2 regions of the Lysinibacillus sp. COL-1 genome follow, and region 2 is predicted to be linked to the other one. Evidence: predicted binding sites of a transcription regulator. Region 2 holds the regulator's gene; the other holds the start of a gene.
What was found. The regulator LexA, encoded in region 2, represses DNA repair genes until DNA is damaged. The targets are predictions, from matches to a motif close to CGAACATATGTTCG.
Positions count from the first base shown of each region.

Region 1: the regulator LexA is predicted to act here: its motif matches at 1,646-1,659, upstream of AC6BKE_RS23335 (carbohydrate kinase).

Region 1 is NZ_JCAWSJ010000004.1:3,042,891-3,051,686, reverse strand. Features, by position in the region: gene AC6BKE_RS23345 (MarR family winged helix-turn-helix transcriptional regulator) at 1-131, opposite strand, end outside; gene AC6BKE_RS23340 (MFS transporter) at 321-1,571, shown strand; gene AC6BKE_RS23335 (carbohydrate kinase) at 1,692-2,792, shown strand; gene AC6BKE_RS23330 (pseudouridine-5'-phosphate glycosidase) at 2,797-3,711, shown strand; gene AC6BKE_RS23325 (RelA/SpoT family protein) at 3,916-6,111, shown strand; gene dtd (D-aminoacyl-tRNA deacylase) at 6,147-6,587, shown strand; gene AC6BKE_RS23315 (DUF2642 domain-containing protein) at 6,659-6,874, shown strand; gene AC6BKE_RS23310 (alpha/beta hydrolase) at 7,147-8,247, shown strand; gene AC6BKE_RS23305 (lytic polysaccharide monooxygenase) at 8,584-8,796, opposite strand, start outside.
Region 2 is NZ_JCAWSJ010000004.1:1,002,758-1,011,553, reverse strand. Features, by position in the region: gene AC6BKE_RS13100 (GNAT family N-acetyltransferase) at 1-16, shown strand, start outside; gene def (peptide deformylase) at 285-860, shown strand; gene AC6BKE_RS13090 (YneB family resolvase-like protein) at 900-1,565, opposite strand; gene yneA (cell division suppressor protein YneA) at 1,562-1,876, opposite strand; gene lexA (transcriptional repressor LexA) at 2,043-2,660, shown strand; gene AC6BKE_RS13075 (gamma-glutamyl-gamma-aminobutyrate hydrolase family protein) at 2,771-3,493, opposite strand; gene AC6BKE_RS13070 (prepilin peptidase) at 3,527-4,279, opposite strand; gene AC6BKE_RS13065 (hypothetical protein) at 4,347-5,036, opposite strand; gene AC6BKE_RS13060 (PilN domain-containing protein) at 5,033-5,626, opposite strand; gene pilM (type IV pilus biogenesis protein PilM) at 5,626-6,600, opposite strand; gene AC6BKE_RS13050 (prepilin-type N-terminal cleavage/methylation domain-containing protein) at 6,713-7,195, opposite strand; gene AC6BKE_RS13045 (type II secretion system F family protein) at 7,283-8,488, opposite strand; gene AC6BKE_RS13040 (type IV pilus twitching motility protein PilT) at 8,485-8,796, opposite strand, start outside.

The DNA of each region.
Region 1 (8,796 bases), 2.0 Mb from region 2:
TATTGTGTAACCTTTAAACCAGTGGGCTGTAGCAGCTTATCATATAATTGTGTGACAACCCTTGTTTTTTTTCTAAGGTTTGCACAAACACAGATTTGTGTATAATCGATTGTTTTAAGTTGATTCTTCATCGTCAGTACTCCTTTGAGGGGATTCTACTAATTGTAAGTATACACCTAAGAGCTAGAAAAGACTGCTTGACAGCTATAGGAACGATTATTATCATTATACATGTATATACATATAAATGGAATGAAGAGATCGCAAAACATGTATATACATGTTTTGTTATGCATCTCACAAGAAAAGAAGGTGTTAGGATGAAGCGAGTTCATTATAGCTGGTTGATTTTGATTGTCACATTTTTCTCGATTATTGTAGCAGGGATTACAATGTCATCGTCTGGTGTTTTCCTGGATCCCCTCGAAAAAGAATTTCAATGGGATCGCTCAACGATTGCTTTAGCATTTGCTGTAAGTTTATTTTTATATGGCATATCTGGACCATTTATGGCGGCGCTGCTTGAAGTCATTGGCTTAAAGAAAATGATGCTTAGTGCCATGTCTACTTTAATAGTAGGAATGACCTTAACCTTTTGGATGAGCCAATCCTGGCAGTTAATCATTATTTGGGGAGGTATCATTGGGCTTGGTGCGAGCCTTTTTTTAACGGTGCTCAGTCCCTATGTAGCGAATCATTGGTTTGTTAAACGCAGAGGGCTGGCAGTTGGGATTTTAACGGCTAGTACAGCCACAGGTCAATTAATTTTACTGCCAGTGCTAGCCATTATTATTGAACATTATTCTTGGCGATGGGCAATGGGATTAATCCTACTCCTGAGTACCATGATGTTCGTCATGATTGCTATGTTTATTAAAAACAAGCCGCAAGATATTGGTCTAACCCCTTACGGTCATGATGAGATTATAGAAGAGCCGCAAGTACAGCCCAAGAAGAATCCAATTAGTATGGCATTTCTTGGTTTAGCAGAGGCAGTTAAAGTCAAAGCATTTTGGCTCTTAGCAGGCAGCTTTTTCATTTGTGGTCTTTCGACAAGTGGATTAATCGGAACTCACTTTGTGTCATATTGTATTAGCTTTGGCGTTCCGCTAGTAACCGCTGCATCTCTTCTTTCTTTTATGGGGGTGTTTAACTTATTAGGCACGACTGTCTCTGGCTGGCTATCGGATCGCTTTGATAATCGTTGGCTATTATTTTGGTATTACTTGTTAAGGGGAGCTTCTCTCTTGCTACTCCCTTATGCACTCGCTCAAGGCTCCTTTGTTTTATTGACGATTTTCAGCATCTTTTATGGACTCGATTGGATTGCCACAGTACCACCAACTATCAGCATTACACGACAAATTTTTGGGATGCAAAAAAGCAGCATTATTTACGGATGGATATTCGCCTCACATCAGGCAGGAGCGGCAGTTGCTGCGTATGGGGGTGGGTTAATTTATAAATTTTTCAATTCCTACACATGGGCTTTTTTCCTTGCTGGCCTATTCTGTGCATTGGCAAGCTTATTCGTTATCATTGTAAAAAAACAAACGCCTCAGCAAGGATAAACAGTCGACTAAAAAAGTTGAACCTCGACAGAAAGAGGTTCAACTTTTTTTATCAATATTAGTTTGACATTTAACAAACAAAAGTTTACAATATAAACAAATATAATAAAAGGTGATGCTATGAATGAAAGAGAACAGGCGGTGCTTGCTTTAATTCGCCAAAACCCGTTTATGTCTCAGCAAGAGATGGCAGATACAATGAATCTGTCCCGTCCCGTGCTTGCTAATTTAGTGTCTAGTTTAACAAAGCAAGGAAAAATTGTAGGTCGTGCTTATATTTTACCCGAGGAAAATGAAATTATTTGCATCGGGGGAGCTAATTTAGACCGAAAATTCCATGTGAAGGGCAATGTTCAATTTGGAACATCTAACCCTGCCAGCTCTTCTTTTAGTGTAGGTGGAGTTGGTCGAAATATTGCTGAAAACTTAGGCAGATTAAACCATCAAGTGACGTTATTAACAACGGCTGGTAAAGATGCTGATTGGCAAGTGATCCAAGAAGCTTCGGAATCCTTTATGAATCTACGTTATGTGGAGCAGCTAGCTGAGGCTTCTACGGGTTCCTATACAGCTATTATGGATGAACAAGGTGAGCTAGCATTAGCTGTAGCCAATATGGAGGTTTATGACCTGCTGTTACCGAGTTTGTTGAAAAAGCATGAAACAATGCTAGTGAATGCTGGTTGCTTTATTTTGGATTTAAATTGCCCGAAAGAAACAGTGGCGTATATCCAGCAAGTAGCCATTGCTCGTGCCATTCCATTAGTCATTGTGCCAGTATCTTCGCCAAAAATGAATCGACTACCTGAAACATTACAAGGTGTAACTTGGTTTATTTGTAACACGGATGAAGCAGAAACAATTGTTGGACATAAAATTGAAAGCGCTACCCATTATGAAAAAGCATTACAACAGCTCTTACAACTAGGTGCTGAACATGTCATTATCACAGCTGGTAGCAAGGGTGTTTATGCAGCATCTACGACGATCACACCTCGTCATTTCGCTGCGAAAGTGATCAACAAAATTGAAGATGTTACAGGAGCAGGAGATGCGTTTGTCAGCGCTGTGATACACAGTTGGTTGACAGGTCAATCTTTTGAGACATGTATTGATGCAGGGTTAACAAATGCTAAAAATACATTGGCATCTCCTTATACAGTAAGACCTGAATTATCAGTAGATTTGTTAAAAAATGAAATGAATGAAATGGAGGAATAACAACATGAAAGAATTCATCGTATTATCAGAAGAAGTAAAAGCAGGACAAGCAAAAGGTCTACCAATCGTGGCATTAGAATCTACAATCATTTCACACGGTATGCCATATCCACAAAATGTGAAAACTGCGCGTGAAGTTGAGCAAATTATTCGCGATAATGGTGCAGTACCTGCAACCATTGCCTTAATAGATGGCAAAATCAAAATCGGTTTATCAGATGAAGAGCTAGAGATGTTTGGAAATTCACAAGGCGTTGCAAAAGCTTCACGTCGTGACTTAGGCTACTTACTTGCAACAAAAAAATTAGGTGCGACAACAGTTGCAGCTACAATGATCTGTGCTGAACTTGCAGACATTGAAATCTTTGTAACAGGTGGTATTGGTGGTGTACACCGTGGTGCTGAAACAACAATGGATGTCTCTGCTGACTTAGAAGAATTAGCACAAACTAATGTGGCTGTTATTTGCGCGGGTGCAAAATCTATTCTAGATATTGGTCTTACATTAGAATACCTTGAAACAAAAGGGGTACCAGTAGTTGGTTATGGTACAGATGAATTACCAGCATTCTACACACGTCAAAGTGGTTTCGATGTCAACTTCCAGCTTGATACACCAGAGGAGATTGCAGCAATGCTATCTGCGAAATGGCAATTAGGGTTAAAAGGTGGCGCTGTCATTGCCAACCCAATTCCAGAAGCTGAAGCATTAGATCATACATTTATTACAAACATTATTGAAAAAGCTTTAGCTGAAGCTGAAGAGAATGGTATTCAAGGTAAAAACGTTACACCATTCTTACTTGGTAAAGTAAAAGAATTAACAGAAGGTAAAAGTCTTGATGCGAACATTGCATTAGTGAAAAACAATGCAGTCGTTGGCGCAAAAATTGCTGTTGCCTACAATCAATTACACTAATCATTTGTCGAAACAAGAACCCTTTGTGACATCCTGTCGCAAAGGGTCTTTTTCATTAAAAAGAAGAGTATTTTTTCCATTTTTCGAACTGTTCACGAGATTAACTAAACTAAATGACACAGTCTCTTTACAATAGGCTACAAAATTTTATACAATTAAGTTTATATCTAATCTGAAAAATTTGACGAGCAAGGTGGACATGTTATGGCGAAAGAGCAAATTTTGACTCCTGAGGACGTTTTTGAGTTAGTCAAATCCTACATGAATGATGAAAATGTCACATTCGTGAAAAAAGCATATGAATTAGCAAGGGATGCCCATATTGAGCAATTCCGTAGCTCTGGTGAACCTTATATCATTCACCCAGTACAAGTGGCAGGTATTCTAGCTGAATTACAAATGGACCCGGAAACAGTAGCGGCAGGTTTTTTACATGATGTTGTCGAAGATACGGATTTTACGCGGGATGATTTGGTACGGGAATTTGGCGAAGAAGTAGCCGTGCTTGTTGATGGTGTGACAAAGCTAGGGAAAATTAAATATTTATCAAAAGAGGCGCAGCAAGCAGAGAATCATCGAAAAATGTTTGTAGCTATGGCACAGGATATTCGTGTCATCTTAATTAAGCTAGCAGACCGTCTCCATAATATGCGTACGTTAAAGCATTTACCTGCTGAAAAGCAGCGACGTATATCGAAAGAGACGCTAGAAATTTTTGCACCACTTGCACATCGTCTGGGAATCTCGACTGTAAAATGGGAGCTTGAAGATACAGCACTTCGCTATTTAAACCCACAACAATATTATCGTATTGTCAGTTTGATGAAGAAAAAGCGTGATGAGCGTGAGGCTTATTTAGAGAATGTCATGGCTGAGATGAAGTCACAGCTTAATGAGGTTGAAATTGAAGCAGATATCTATGGTCGTCCAAAGCATATTTACAGTATTTATCGAAAAATGGTGCTCCAAAAGAAACAATTTAATGAAATTTATGATTTATTAGCCATACGTGTACTTGTCGATAGTATTAAAGATTGCTATGCGGTTTTAGGGATTGTGCATACACTCTGGAAACCGATGCCAGGGCGCTTTAAAGACTATATTGCCATGCCAAAACAAAACCTGTATCAGTCCTTACACACGACCGTTATTGGACCCTATGGTGATCCATTAGAGGTTCAGATTCGTACGAAGGAAATGCACAAAATTGCAGAGTACGGGATTGCGGCACACTGGGCGTATAAAGAGGGCAAAAATGTTGATCATCAAAAGCAAAATGTCGATCAAAAATTAACATGGTTCCGTGAGATTTTAGAATTCCAAAATGAATCTTCTAATGCCGAAGAATTTATGGAATCCTTAAAATTTGATTTATTTTCTGATATGGTCTACGTATTTACACCTGAAGGCGATGTCATCGAATTGCCAGCGGGTTCTGTGCCCATCGATTTTGCCTATCGTGTCCATTCAGAGGTCGGAAATCGTACGATTGGGGCAAAAGTCAATGGGAAAATGGTGCCGCTTGATACACCACTGAAAACCGGCGATATCATTGAAATTTTAACATCTAAGCAATCCTTTGGTCCGAGCCGCGATTGGCTAAAAATAGCACAATCCTCACAGGCGAAAAATAAGATTAAGCAATTCTTTAAACGACATTTGCGTGAAGAGAATATCATCAAAGGGAAAGAAATGATTGAAAAGGAAATTCGTGCTCAGGATTTCGATTTAAAGGAAACGATGTCATCAGAAAACCTCAAACGTGTATGTGATAAATTCAACTATACGAATGAGGAGGACTTGTATGCAGCAGTAGGAGTGAATGGCATTACTGCACAGCAAGTGGTTAATCGTTTAGCAGAAAAACGTCGTAAAGAGCGTGAGCAGGAAGAAGCTTTAGAGAAAATTGAACAAAAAATGAAAAATCCAATTCCGCAAAAACGAACGGAATCGGGTGTCATCGTCAAGGGCATTGATAATATGCTTATTCGACTTTCTCGTTGTTGTACGCCTGTACCTGGTGATGAGATTGTAGGCTTTATTACAAAAGGTAGAGGTGTTTCTGTACACCGTGCAGACTGTCCAAATATTCAAATTGAGGATGAGCAAGAACGTTTAATTGAAGTGGAATGGGAGCATGGAATCATCCCTGAGAAAAAAGAATATCCAGTGGATATCGAAGTGTCAGCCTTTGATCGACCTGGTATTTTAAATGAAATTATGCAAATTGTTAGTGAAACAAAAACAAATATTTTAGCAGTCAGTGGTCGTGCTGATCGTGATAAAATGGCAACAATTCATTTAACGATTTCCATTTCAAACATTTCACATTTGCATAAGGTTGTTGAGCGGATTAAACAAACACCTGATATTTATTCAGTGCAGCGTGTCATCAATTAATGATTGGCAACAACATAGAATTGGGGTTTTAATGCATGAAAGTAGTATTACAGCGCAGTAAAGCTGCTTCTGTAACGGTTGACGGAGCTGTCACAGGAGCGATTGATAATGGCTATGTTCTTCTAGTAGGTATTACACATGAGGATACACATGAGGATGTCGCTTATTTAGCGAAAAAAGTAGCAAATTTACGCCTTTGGGAAGATGCGGAAGGAAAAATGAATCATTCGATCCAAGAGCATGGAGGCGCAATTTTATCCGTCTCACAATTTACATTGTATGGGGATGCAAAAAAGGGAAATCGTCCTAGTTTCATCAGTGCAGCTAGACCAGAAGTAGCCGAACCGCTGTGGGAAGCTTTTAATCAAGCATTGCGTGAGCTCGGCTTACATGTGGAAACAGGTATTTTTGGTGCAATGATGGATGTTGCACTAATCAACGATGGTCCAGTAACAATACTTCTAGAATCAAAATAATGGAACATTTCCTATAAATCCTTCATATACTAATGAGTATGGTTAGTTTTATAGGAAGGAGTGTCTTGAACTTGACGCAGATAGGGAGTAGATCTAATCCATATTTATACGAAACACTTAACATGATGATTGGCCAGGCAGTAGTGGTGCAAACAGAAAAAACGATGCAAAAAGGTATTTTATTATCCATACTACCTGACCATATGATCCTTGAGATGAATCGTACCCCTTTCTTCATTCGAATGGAGGAAATTGTATGGGTTACATTGGAAACTACAAAAAATTGATGAAGTACGAACCTTCGAATCATAAAAGATGATAGAAGGTTCTTTTTTATATTTTAAGGTATAATGAGCAAATTTAATTATTAGAATATTGAGTTTATATTGGTTTGAGGGCAGAAGCAGGGATCGTTCATGGAGAAAGACACTTTTGGTATGTCTCTTGTGAAATCGGTCATAAAGCGACTAGAATTATACTCAACTAAGAAACAAGTAGTAATGGCTGCTAATATACTATTTAATACTGTCATGAATAGGTTTAAAGGAGGTTATATATTATGAACATAATGAAGAAAATAGCCAAGATAGTGGGAATAATTCTAGCTATTTTCGCTTTGTTTATAGGGGGTGGATACGCTATTCTTGAGATTAATCCATTTGGGAATAAACTAGGCAAGCCAGTTGCGGATATTGAGCACAAAGTTGAAATTTGGGGAGAAGAAGTTGCAGGAAATCATTCTGGAAGTAAGCTAGACGATATGAATATTAAGGGTAATCCTAACAGACTCTTAGCAACATTCAAATTTTCTACTAGTATTGTGGGAGAAGAATATAAAGACAATGAAGCTGCAATTGATACCTTTACATATGTCCATGAAATTGTAGGAGGCTATGAAAAATCTACCTATGAAGATGAACCATATCTGATTCCTTATACGAGGTCAAACAGTGACAGTGCCATCATTATTATTCCAGGAGGTGGCTATGGCTTTAAGGAAATGGATGGTGGAACTGCTGAAGGAAAAGAAGTAGCTGAATCATTAAATAAGGCAGGTATCAATGCATTCGTTCTACACTATCGTTCTAACCCATATGAATGGCCTATTCCCCAATTGGATGTTCAGCGGGCTGTCCGTTATCTACGTTATCATGCAAATGATTATGGTATTCATCCAGATAAAATTGGATTGATCGGTTTTAGCGCGGGTGGTTTTCAAACCGGTAGCTTTATTAATCTCATTCAGGGGAAAAATCTGTTTCCTGATAGTTATCAGCTTGATGACATCGATGCAGTCGATGATCAAGTAGTCTCTGCAGCTATGATTTATCCAGCATTGACCTATCGCTATAATGTGCCTATGCTCTTTGCTTCTTTTAAAGATGAAGATGTAAGAAGTCCAGAAGTGCGTGAAGAGCTTTTGAATCAGACAGATTTATCTAAACATTTTAGCACAGCAAATATACCTCAGTTTATTGCTTATGGGACGAATGATTTAGCTGTTGGGGTAAAAGGGCCACAAGAATATATTCAATCTGCACGAGTAGCAGATGCGGATATTACTGAAGTTGTAGTAGAAGGTCAGAATCATGGCTTTAAGCAGGAACACTATATGAGAGAGTTTCTTGAATGGGTAAAAAAGGTTTTCAATTCCTTATAATGTGTCTTTTTTACTTTTGTTAATTGTAACTTGTGGAAGCAGAATCAATAATGCAAGCGATTGAATTAGTATATACACATGCATGGACTACTTGCTTTTCTGTAGGCGAGCGCCTCTCCGCTTCCTCTCCATGCAGGGGTTGGATACGGCAAAGTTTTACTAAATGTTGGAAAATAAAGAGAGAAAAATGACAAAAGCCATCGAGAGCGACTTCTCGATGGCCTTTGTATGAATTTATTTAACTTCTAAAATGAATTGATAGCTATTATCTATTGAAATAAAACTATTGTTGATTTAAAAGGATCTTTTCAATCACTGCAATCTCATACTAGGACTTTACTCAATTTCTTTCCATAAAGACAATGCGTTTATCCAATTTGGATCTCCGTATCCTTGATAGCTTTGAACGGCTACATAAATCTTTCCTTGGTACTCAACCTTATCTCCTTTTGTGTACGCCTTAAATGGACTCCATTGCTCATAAGAAGCCCCTAGATCTTTTGTAGTCACAGTTAAAATGGAACTTTTAATTGATTCATTTCCAGCCGC
Region 2 (8,796 bases):
GCATAAAACTCTATAAAATGACCGTGTTACATAGTAACAACATTTGGTCATTCAGTAAAAAGAGTATAAAATAAATGGCTAACACTTCAGACAAAACGGAGGGATAAACCTGAGGAGTATGATCAAAATGTTGAGAAACAAATTAGGGATAACCAAAGCTATACTTACGAAAGAATGCGGTGTTGTTAGACAGACAATTAATTGTATTGAAAATGATAAGTACGAGCCATTAGCTTTGAAGATGGCTAAAGTCCTCAATAGCCGTATTGATGAGGTGTTTATGTATGACTAAATTTCTTCCTGATTCGATCATTACCATGAAAGATTTTGTGAAAGAAGACTCGGTATTATTACGAAAACAAACCGAAGAAGTGACGACACCCTTAAACCAAGAGGATCGAAATACTTTATTAGCTATGCTGCAATATCTCAAAAACAGCCAAGATCCAACGCTAGCAAAAAAATATAAGCTTCGCCCTGGAACTGGGTTGTCTGCAAATCAAATAGGTGTAGACAAACGAATGTTTGCTGTACTATTTGATCATAATGAAATGGTGTTTATCAATCCCAAAATCATAAGTCATTCCCTCAATATGATTTATTTACCTGATGGAGAAGGCTGCCTGTCGGTTAATCGACCTGTCCATGGTTTTGTGCCAAGATACGAGCGTATTAAGGTCAGAGCATATGACATTGATGGTCAAGAATTCATCCTGCCGTTTCAGGGCTATGGGGCGATCGTTGTCCAACATGAAATCGATCATTTAAATGGCATAATGTTTTATGATCGAATAAATAAAGAGTATCCTTTTCAACTACCTACTAACATCATCATCGACAGTTTGGCTTCCTATCAATAGCATTTTTTACTGTGAATAAAAAAAGATTAGCAGGCGATATTATTTGCCTGCTAATCTTTCTTGATGTTCTTGGAAGCGACGATGAACAGTCGCTTTACTTACTTCAAAGCCCAACCCTCGAAGCGTGATCGAAATTTCCTCAAAGGTAAATCCACGTTTGCGTAGCTTGACAATTTCATCTACAGGTAGATCCTTTCGCTCCTGCCCATGGGGATTCCCTCGGTTCGATAAATTATTTTCAGGACGATAGCCATTTTCTACAGCGCGTCGCATGCCTCGACGTATTTTAGCATTATGGATTCTTCGTTGATACTCCTCCACGATTGCTAAAATCTCAAGCAGCATCGTGTCCATTTCATTTAGTTGAACGGGTCCTGCATCGCGCATGGAAAAAACATCTGTTGCTGATTTTTGCAATAAATGCAACACAGCCATCCTTGCGTTCCCACGTCCTAATCGTGTTTCATCTTGTACAAAAAGGGCATTAATTCCCTTTTCTTTAATGAAATCAAGCATTTCAAGCAAGCCATCGCGTTCCACATCATAGCCGCTATGCTTATCCTTAAATACACCCTTTACCTCATAGCCTTGCTCTCTAGCGTAGCGCAGCAACTCTTCCTGTTGGCGCTCTAATGAGGAGCTTTGTGTTTCTTTTTCAGTACTTACACGGCAATAGACAACAGCCGACATTTGTTTATTCATCATTGTTCAGTTCTCGCAATTTCGATAGTATGGATGGGATTGGCTTGATCACCCAATACAGGAATAACTAGAGACTTTCCTGCCACAATTTTAATATCTGCTAATTCATTTTCTGTTTTGACCAGCTTAATCCAATCATCTGTACTCATCTTACCACGGTATTGCTCTGCTAACGACCACAAGCTATCCCCATGTTCAATTTGAATTTCTGCGTAATTAACATCTCCTGGATCAGTGATGTAAAGGTATCCTGCAAATAATAGACAAGCTCCTAATAAAATGGAGATATGTGTATTTTTCTTTAACCATGTCATAGTTACAACTCCTTTTCTAGAATGTTTGTTCGGAATGTATGTTCTCATAATAAAGCGAACAAACGTTTTTGTCAAACACTTTTCGAACCTATGTTTGCATACATGTTCGCATTCTGTTATACTATCAAATAAGAAGAATGATATTAGAAAAAAGAGGTGAGCACTCATGAAAAAAGTTTCGAAAAGACAAGAGGACATTTTGGCTTTTATTAAAGAAGAGGTACGAGCTAAGGGATATCCACCATCAGTACGTGAAATCGGGGAAGCAGTCGGACTTGCTTCAAGTTCAACTGTTCATGGTCATTTAGCTCGATTAGAACAAAAGGGCTTTATTCGTCGAGATCCAACAAAGCCACGTGCAATTGAAATTTTAGAGCCTGAAGAGTCTATTCAAAAGCAGCAAGTCATTCATGTACCACTTGTGGGGAAGGTAACTGCTGGTTCCCCAATTACTGCTATTGAAAACATTGAAGAATATTTCCCATTACCAGATACGTATGGCACAAGCGAGGATCAGTTATTCATGCTAGAGATTATGGGGGAATCTATGATTGAAGCAGGAATTTTAGACGGCGATTTAGTTATTGTGAAGCAAAAGGCAACAGCTAATAACGGAGATATTGTTGTAGCCATGACAGCAGAGGATGAAGCAACGGTCAAACGTTTCTTCAAGGAAAAAAATCATTTCCGTTTACAGCCTGAAAACTCATCTATGGAGCCTATTATCGTCGATCAAGTTTCTATTTTAGGACAAGTTGTAGGACTATATCGTCGTGTACATTAATCATTTAAAGTAGGTTTTGAGGATTATGTGTTCCTTCTAAGAGCATGTATCCTCTTTTTTACGCAAAAAAAGAATCCATATATGGTTGGATTCTTTGTACAGTCCCCCTGCTACGCTTCCTTTTTGAATTTTAAGCTAGCTTCAACAAAGGCTGAAAATAATTTTTGTGCAGGCTCATCTCCTGCTATAGCTAGTTCCTCGGGATGCCACTGAACAGCCAAGCAAAATGGCAACTCTTCATGAACAACTGCTTCGATAATGCCATCACTCGATTTTGCTGCTACTTTTAATTTCTCTGCTAATACATTAACTGCCTGATGATGAAATGAATTTACCGCTATTTTCTCTTGTTGTAAAATGGTCGCTAATAAATTCTCCTCCATAATTTGTACATAATGAGTAGCTACAGCTCGAGCAGATTGCTGTACATGCTTGAGCAGCTTAGTACTAAAATGGTCACTATCAATATCCTGAAATAAAGTACCACCTAGTGCTACATTTAGTATTTGAATGCCTCGGCAAATACCCAAAATAGGCATCTTTCGTGTGAATGCCGCTTCAATTAATGCTAACTCTACCGTATCTCTTGCTGGATGAATTTTCCCTAGTTTTGGTGCAGGCTCTGCCCCATACAGAAATGGATGCACGTCATAGCCTCCAGATAACAATAAACCATCTGTAAGGGATAGAATTTGTGTGGCATCCTCCTCTACGCCAAGTGGAATAATAAGCGGAATCCCACCTGCATCAATGATACTTTTACTGTAAGCAGCATTTAATCGAGAGGATAAATCATCTTCCACAAAGGCTGTAATGCCAATAATCGGTTTCACTTGCTTCCCTCCATATGCTTGAAGATTGAACAATTACCAAAAACCTAAATACCAATCGATTAATGAATCCCCATAAAAATAGACAATGATAGCGGCTAATGCAATAGAAGGTCCAAAAGGAATAGGTGTTTTTCTCCCCTGCTTGTTCTTCGTTAACACGACAAGCCCGACAATCATGCCGATAACTGCAGCTATAAATAATGTTAACAGTGTATGCATTGTACCAAGAACAAGTCCAATTAAAAAGAATAATTTAATATCGCCTCCACCCATGCCCCCGTTTGATATCACAGCAATACTATATAATATGCCGAAACCAACGACTGCACCTACAGCACAGTCCCACCAGGGTGTTAATGGCGACAATACTCGTCCAATAATAAGGAAGGGTAAAAAGAATAAAAGCACCTTATTCGGAATCAGCATATAGGCTATATCAGAAACAACAATGATGACTAATAATGAAATAAAAAATAGGGCTACTATAAACTCTATGCTCCAACCAAGCTGCCAATATGCAAAGGCAAACAATAATCCTGTTAATAATTCCATTACTGGATAAATCCAAGCTATTTTATTACCACAGCTCCGACATTTCCCCCCAAAAAACACATAAGATAAAACTGGCACTAAATCAAGCGCCGTCAGTTGCCTTTGACATTTAGTACAATGTGAAGGAGGTTGTACAATCGACTCCTTCTGTGGCACACGTAAGCCTACCACATTATAAAAAGAGCCAAAGACAAGCCCAAATAAAAATAGAAAGATTGTATAAGCCATTTCCAATTTTCTGTCCTCCTAAACTAATAGGCGCCCATACAGATGCAGTATGGAACGCCTATCAATGCAATTATTACTCTCCTTCGTAATAGAACGTCGTCACCTGGACGGTAGCTTGTAAAGTAAGATCCGTATCTTTTTCTAATTGATCCTGCTCTCCAGGCAATTTGAATTCGATAGTATCCGTTTTCATCACACGCTGTAATTGTTCAATTTCCTGTAAAAAGCTCTCTAGAGAATTAAAATCAAGCGCCCCAACCTCTAATATAAAAGTAATCAACTTTAAATTCGATGGTAAGGAATCCTTTGAAATAGATGAAATCGGTGAACTCGTAATCTTGTTATCCTGCTCACCATTAACCTCTTCTTCAGCTTGCTCCAACAGATTAAGGTCTTGCGATACATCTGATTGCGAAACAGCCGCATCATCATTTTGAACTGTTAATGACTTTATGCGTGTTCCTGTCACTTCCTCAATCTCAGCTAAATCTAGTATGATCTTTTCAACAGCTCTTGTTGTAGGTAGCTTCTGTCTTAACGCTAAAACATTGATAGTCGGCTGACCCTGCTCCTTGTCTAATTGAGCTAATTGTTCTTTTACACTAGAAATCTCTTGCTGTATCTGTGATACATGACTCTCTTTTGCTTCTACTTCATTTAATCTTGGTAATAATAAATAATAATAAAGCGCAAATAAAATAGAAACGATTAAAGTCAATAACAAGATAATAGATGAATTTTTACTACTCGTTAATTTATTCATGAGCGTCGTCCTCCAGCTAAATACATAAAGTCGATTGTCGCCGTAATGGACACTGAATAACGTGGTACTTCTTTAAATTTTTGTTCAGGCGTTAATTCCTTCTGTTCGCCAAGCTCTATATCAAAGTTTGACACTGTATTAATTTGTGCGTCTGTAAAAAAACTACTCATTAAAAGTCGCTCTACATATTTCGATATATCGGTCATCGTTTCAAAATCCACTTCAATATTAACTGTATTTTCCCCAAAAACGTAGCTACGCAAGTACGTTTGAGTTGGTAGTAAAGTTTTCGTTTCATCAATTAATGGGGTTACAGGATAAGAAACACCTTGAATATAGGCAACAGATTCCTCCAATGATCCCTGATCAACACTTTGTCTTACATCTAACTCTTGCTGTAATTGTTCAAGCTGTGTCGTTAATGTCTTTTCCTCAGCAGATAAACGTGACAAATCACTTTTAGCTGTAAAAAATATAAATAGTAAATAAGCTACTATTAGACCCACTATGACAATTATCAAGCTATAAAAAAGCTTTGGTGAAGTAGACCGTTTTTCAAGCTGTGGTAAGAGGTTTATATCTGGAACCATTAATGAACCTCCTTCAAAGCTAAGCCTAGCAATGTTGAAAATTCTTTTTTAAAATAAGGAAAGAACTTTTCAATTTTTGCTCCATCAACAATCATCAAAGGTGTCTCTAAATTAGAAGATAATAAGGTTCCTATTGATTTGAGTAACGGGTTATCACCAAGCATTATGATTTCATCTACTGTTTTTTCCCCTTTATGTAAAGAAAACTTAAAGAAATTCATCATCCGATCAATTTCTAAAACCTGATCCATGACGACCATCTGGTAATCTTCGGTTTCACCATTGTAGAGAAATTGGTAGCTAAATTCATCGACTTTTTTGCCCTGCCATTGTGCCATATCTGTTTCAATCGATTGATAACGTAAAAACTCAACCTGTCCGTTTGAAAAGATACTAATGGAAAGTTCATTGATAGACCAATCAGCAATTAAATATGTTTTATTAGGCACTAACATTGACATATGTTCTAACAAACGTATATTGCATAAGGCACGAATATCGGCCGCTTCAGGGTCCAAGGAGACATCTAACAGCATTCCTACTATTTTCGTAATTTCCTCTGAAGGTGCTGCAAATAATATCGCCTTGCCGTCCTCCGCATCGGGATCATAAACATCAATTAACGGGTCCTGAAAAGGTAAATGAATAGAATGGCCCAACTCCATTTCAGCATATCCTCGTAATTCCTGAGGTTTAACATCTTTAGGATGCTCGAAACTTTTTAATAAAACAGTTGTATCAGGCACAAACATACGAACAGCCTGTTTTTTTCCTGTCCACTTCACAACCTGTTCTTTAATAATTTCAAAAAGAGCCACCTCATCTATGATTGCTCCATTTTCAACGATATCAACTGGTAAAGGATATTCATAGCCATGCCATTGACTAGGCTCAGGTCCTTTCGCCACAATCGCACGTAGCACATAATCCTTCAGTTCAATCGATACATGCGACTTTCTCTTTCTCTTAAACATGTGAAAAGACCTCCTTTTCCTATTCAGTATAAATGATTTTATCAATTAGTCATCCATTCCCCAGCCAGAAACGCAAGAAAATTATCGTTTCTGAATGGGTTGGGAGGACTGATTATGGATTAGTAGGTGTAGTGGATTTTTTGGGAATATCTATTTTACCATCACTAGCATCACTTTTAACCTTTTGATTATCCTTTGTAATTTCATCTAATTTTGCATTAGTAAATGTAATTGTAAATTTACCTGCTTTAGCAGTACCACTGATAGTACTATTTTGCTTATTGATTTTAATATCGCTTTGTAATGTTCCCACGTTATCGAGATAACCTTCTTTAGTTAACGTGCCTAACTCAACTTCAGTTATTTCATTTGTACCTTCTGTTGGTGTATCAGTAAAATAGATATTTGCAGCATTTAATGCCATAATTGCATCAGATTTTGCTGCTTTGTAACGTGAGTTATCAATAATATTACCAATTGCAGGCACAGCGATTGCTGCGATAATTGCTAAAATAACAATTACAGCTAAAAGTTCAACTAATGTTAAACCCTTCTCATTTTTCAATAGTTTTTTATTTTTCCATTTTTTAAACATAGAGAATTCCTCCTTAGTAGTTTTATATGAAGTGTGAAAACACGGTCTTCTAATTCAATTTCTAAATAAGTTTTATATAATTAAAAATTACATATTTTCATATAGTTGGAACATTGGTAAGAATATAGCCGCAACAATTACTCCTACAACAAGAGCAAGTACTATAATCATTAAAGGTTCGATAAGTGACTTCATTGTATCGACGGCACGGTTTACTTCTTCCTCGTAAAAATCAGCAATTTTTTCAAGCATGTAATCCAAGGAGCCTGTTTTCTCACCAATTGCTGTCATTTGTGTAACAAGAGGTGGAAATAGCCAGCTTTTTTCAAGTGGCTCTGATAATGTGCCACCCTTTTCTAAATTATCGCGGGCCTCCAGCACTACTTTTCCCATAACTGGATTACCTCCGACTTTTTCAACAATCGTTAGGGCTTGTAAAATCGGCACCGAGCTACTAAAAAGAGTAGATAGAGTTCTCGTCATTCTCGCTATAATATCTTTTTGTAAAAGTTGGCCAAAGATAGGCATGCGGAGTAACAAAACATTAACCGTATAATGAAACTCTTTATTATTTTTATAAAAATAACGTGATCCCACTACTAACACTAATAGCCCTAAAATCACGAGATACCAAAACTGAATCAGCCAATCACTTATACCAACAACAATAACTGTAATTAGCGGCATTTCTAAGTCCATATCTTTAAATGCATCCATAAAGGTAGGCACAATAAAAACCATTAAAAACATGCCAACCACCAGCGTTAAAAGGGATAATATTGCTGGATAGGTCATTGCCGATTGAATTTTTTTCTTGATGTTATATTGCTTTTCTAGTGTGCTTGCCAGACGATCTAATGTGTCGTCAACGTTACCAGTAGCCTCTCCAGCACGCATCATATTGACAAAAAGCAAGGGAAACACTTTGGTATGTTTGCCTGCTGCATCTGAAAATGCCATCCCACTCCGAATATCCTCTTCAACTTGCATCAATGCTCGCTTTAGTGGTTTATTCCGTGTTTGCTCACCCAAAATACGCGTCGCTTCAACGACAGGGACACCAGCACGAATTAATGTCGCATACTGCCGACAATAAATAACAAACTCTTGGTGCTTCACTTTTGTACCAATGGCAATGTCCTTATGTAAAATGCTATTTGATTCTTGAAGCTCTCGCGCATTTATTCCTTGTGCACGAAGCTTCTCCATAGCAATTTTTTTATTTGGGGCTTCAATAATGCCCTTTTTAGGTGCTCCTGTTTTGGTGCGACCACTATAACGAAATACAGTCAACTATAATCACCAGCGTTCATGTATGGCCGTGCATCTTCTAGCGAGATCTTACCTGTGGTAATCAGGTGCTGCATCGAAGATTCTAATGTGTGCATGCCCAATGCTTTACTTGTCTGCATTACGCTTGGAATTTGGTGAATTTTTTCATTGCGAATTAAATTCGAAATGGCAGGAGCTTGTACTAAAATTTCTGTCGCAGCAATGCGCCCTTTTACATCTTTACGAATAAATAAACGCTGTGAAACAATACCTTGCAGTACATTCGCAAGCTGTACTCGAATTTGACTTTGCTGATGCGGTGGAAATAC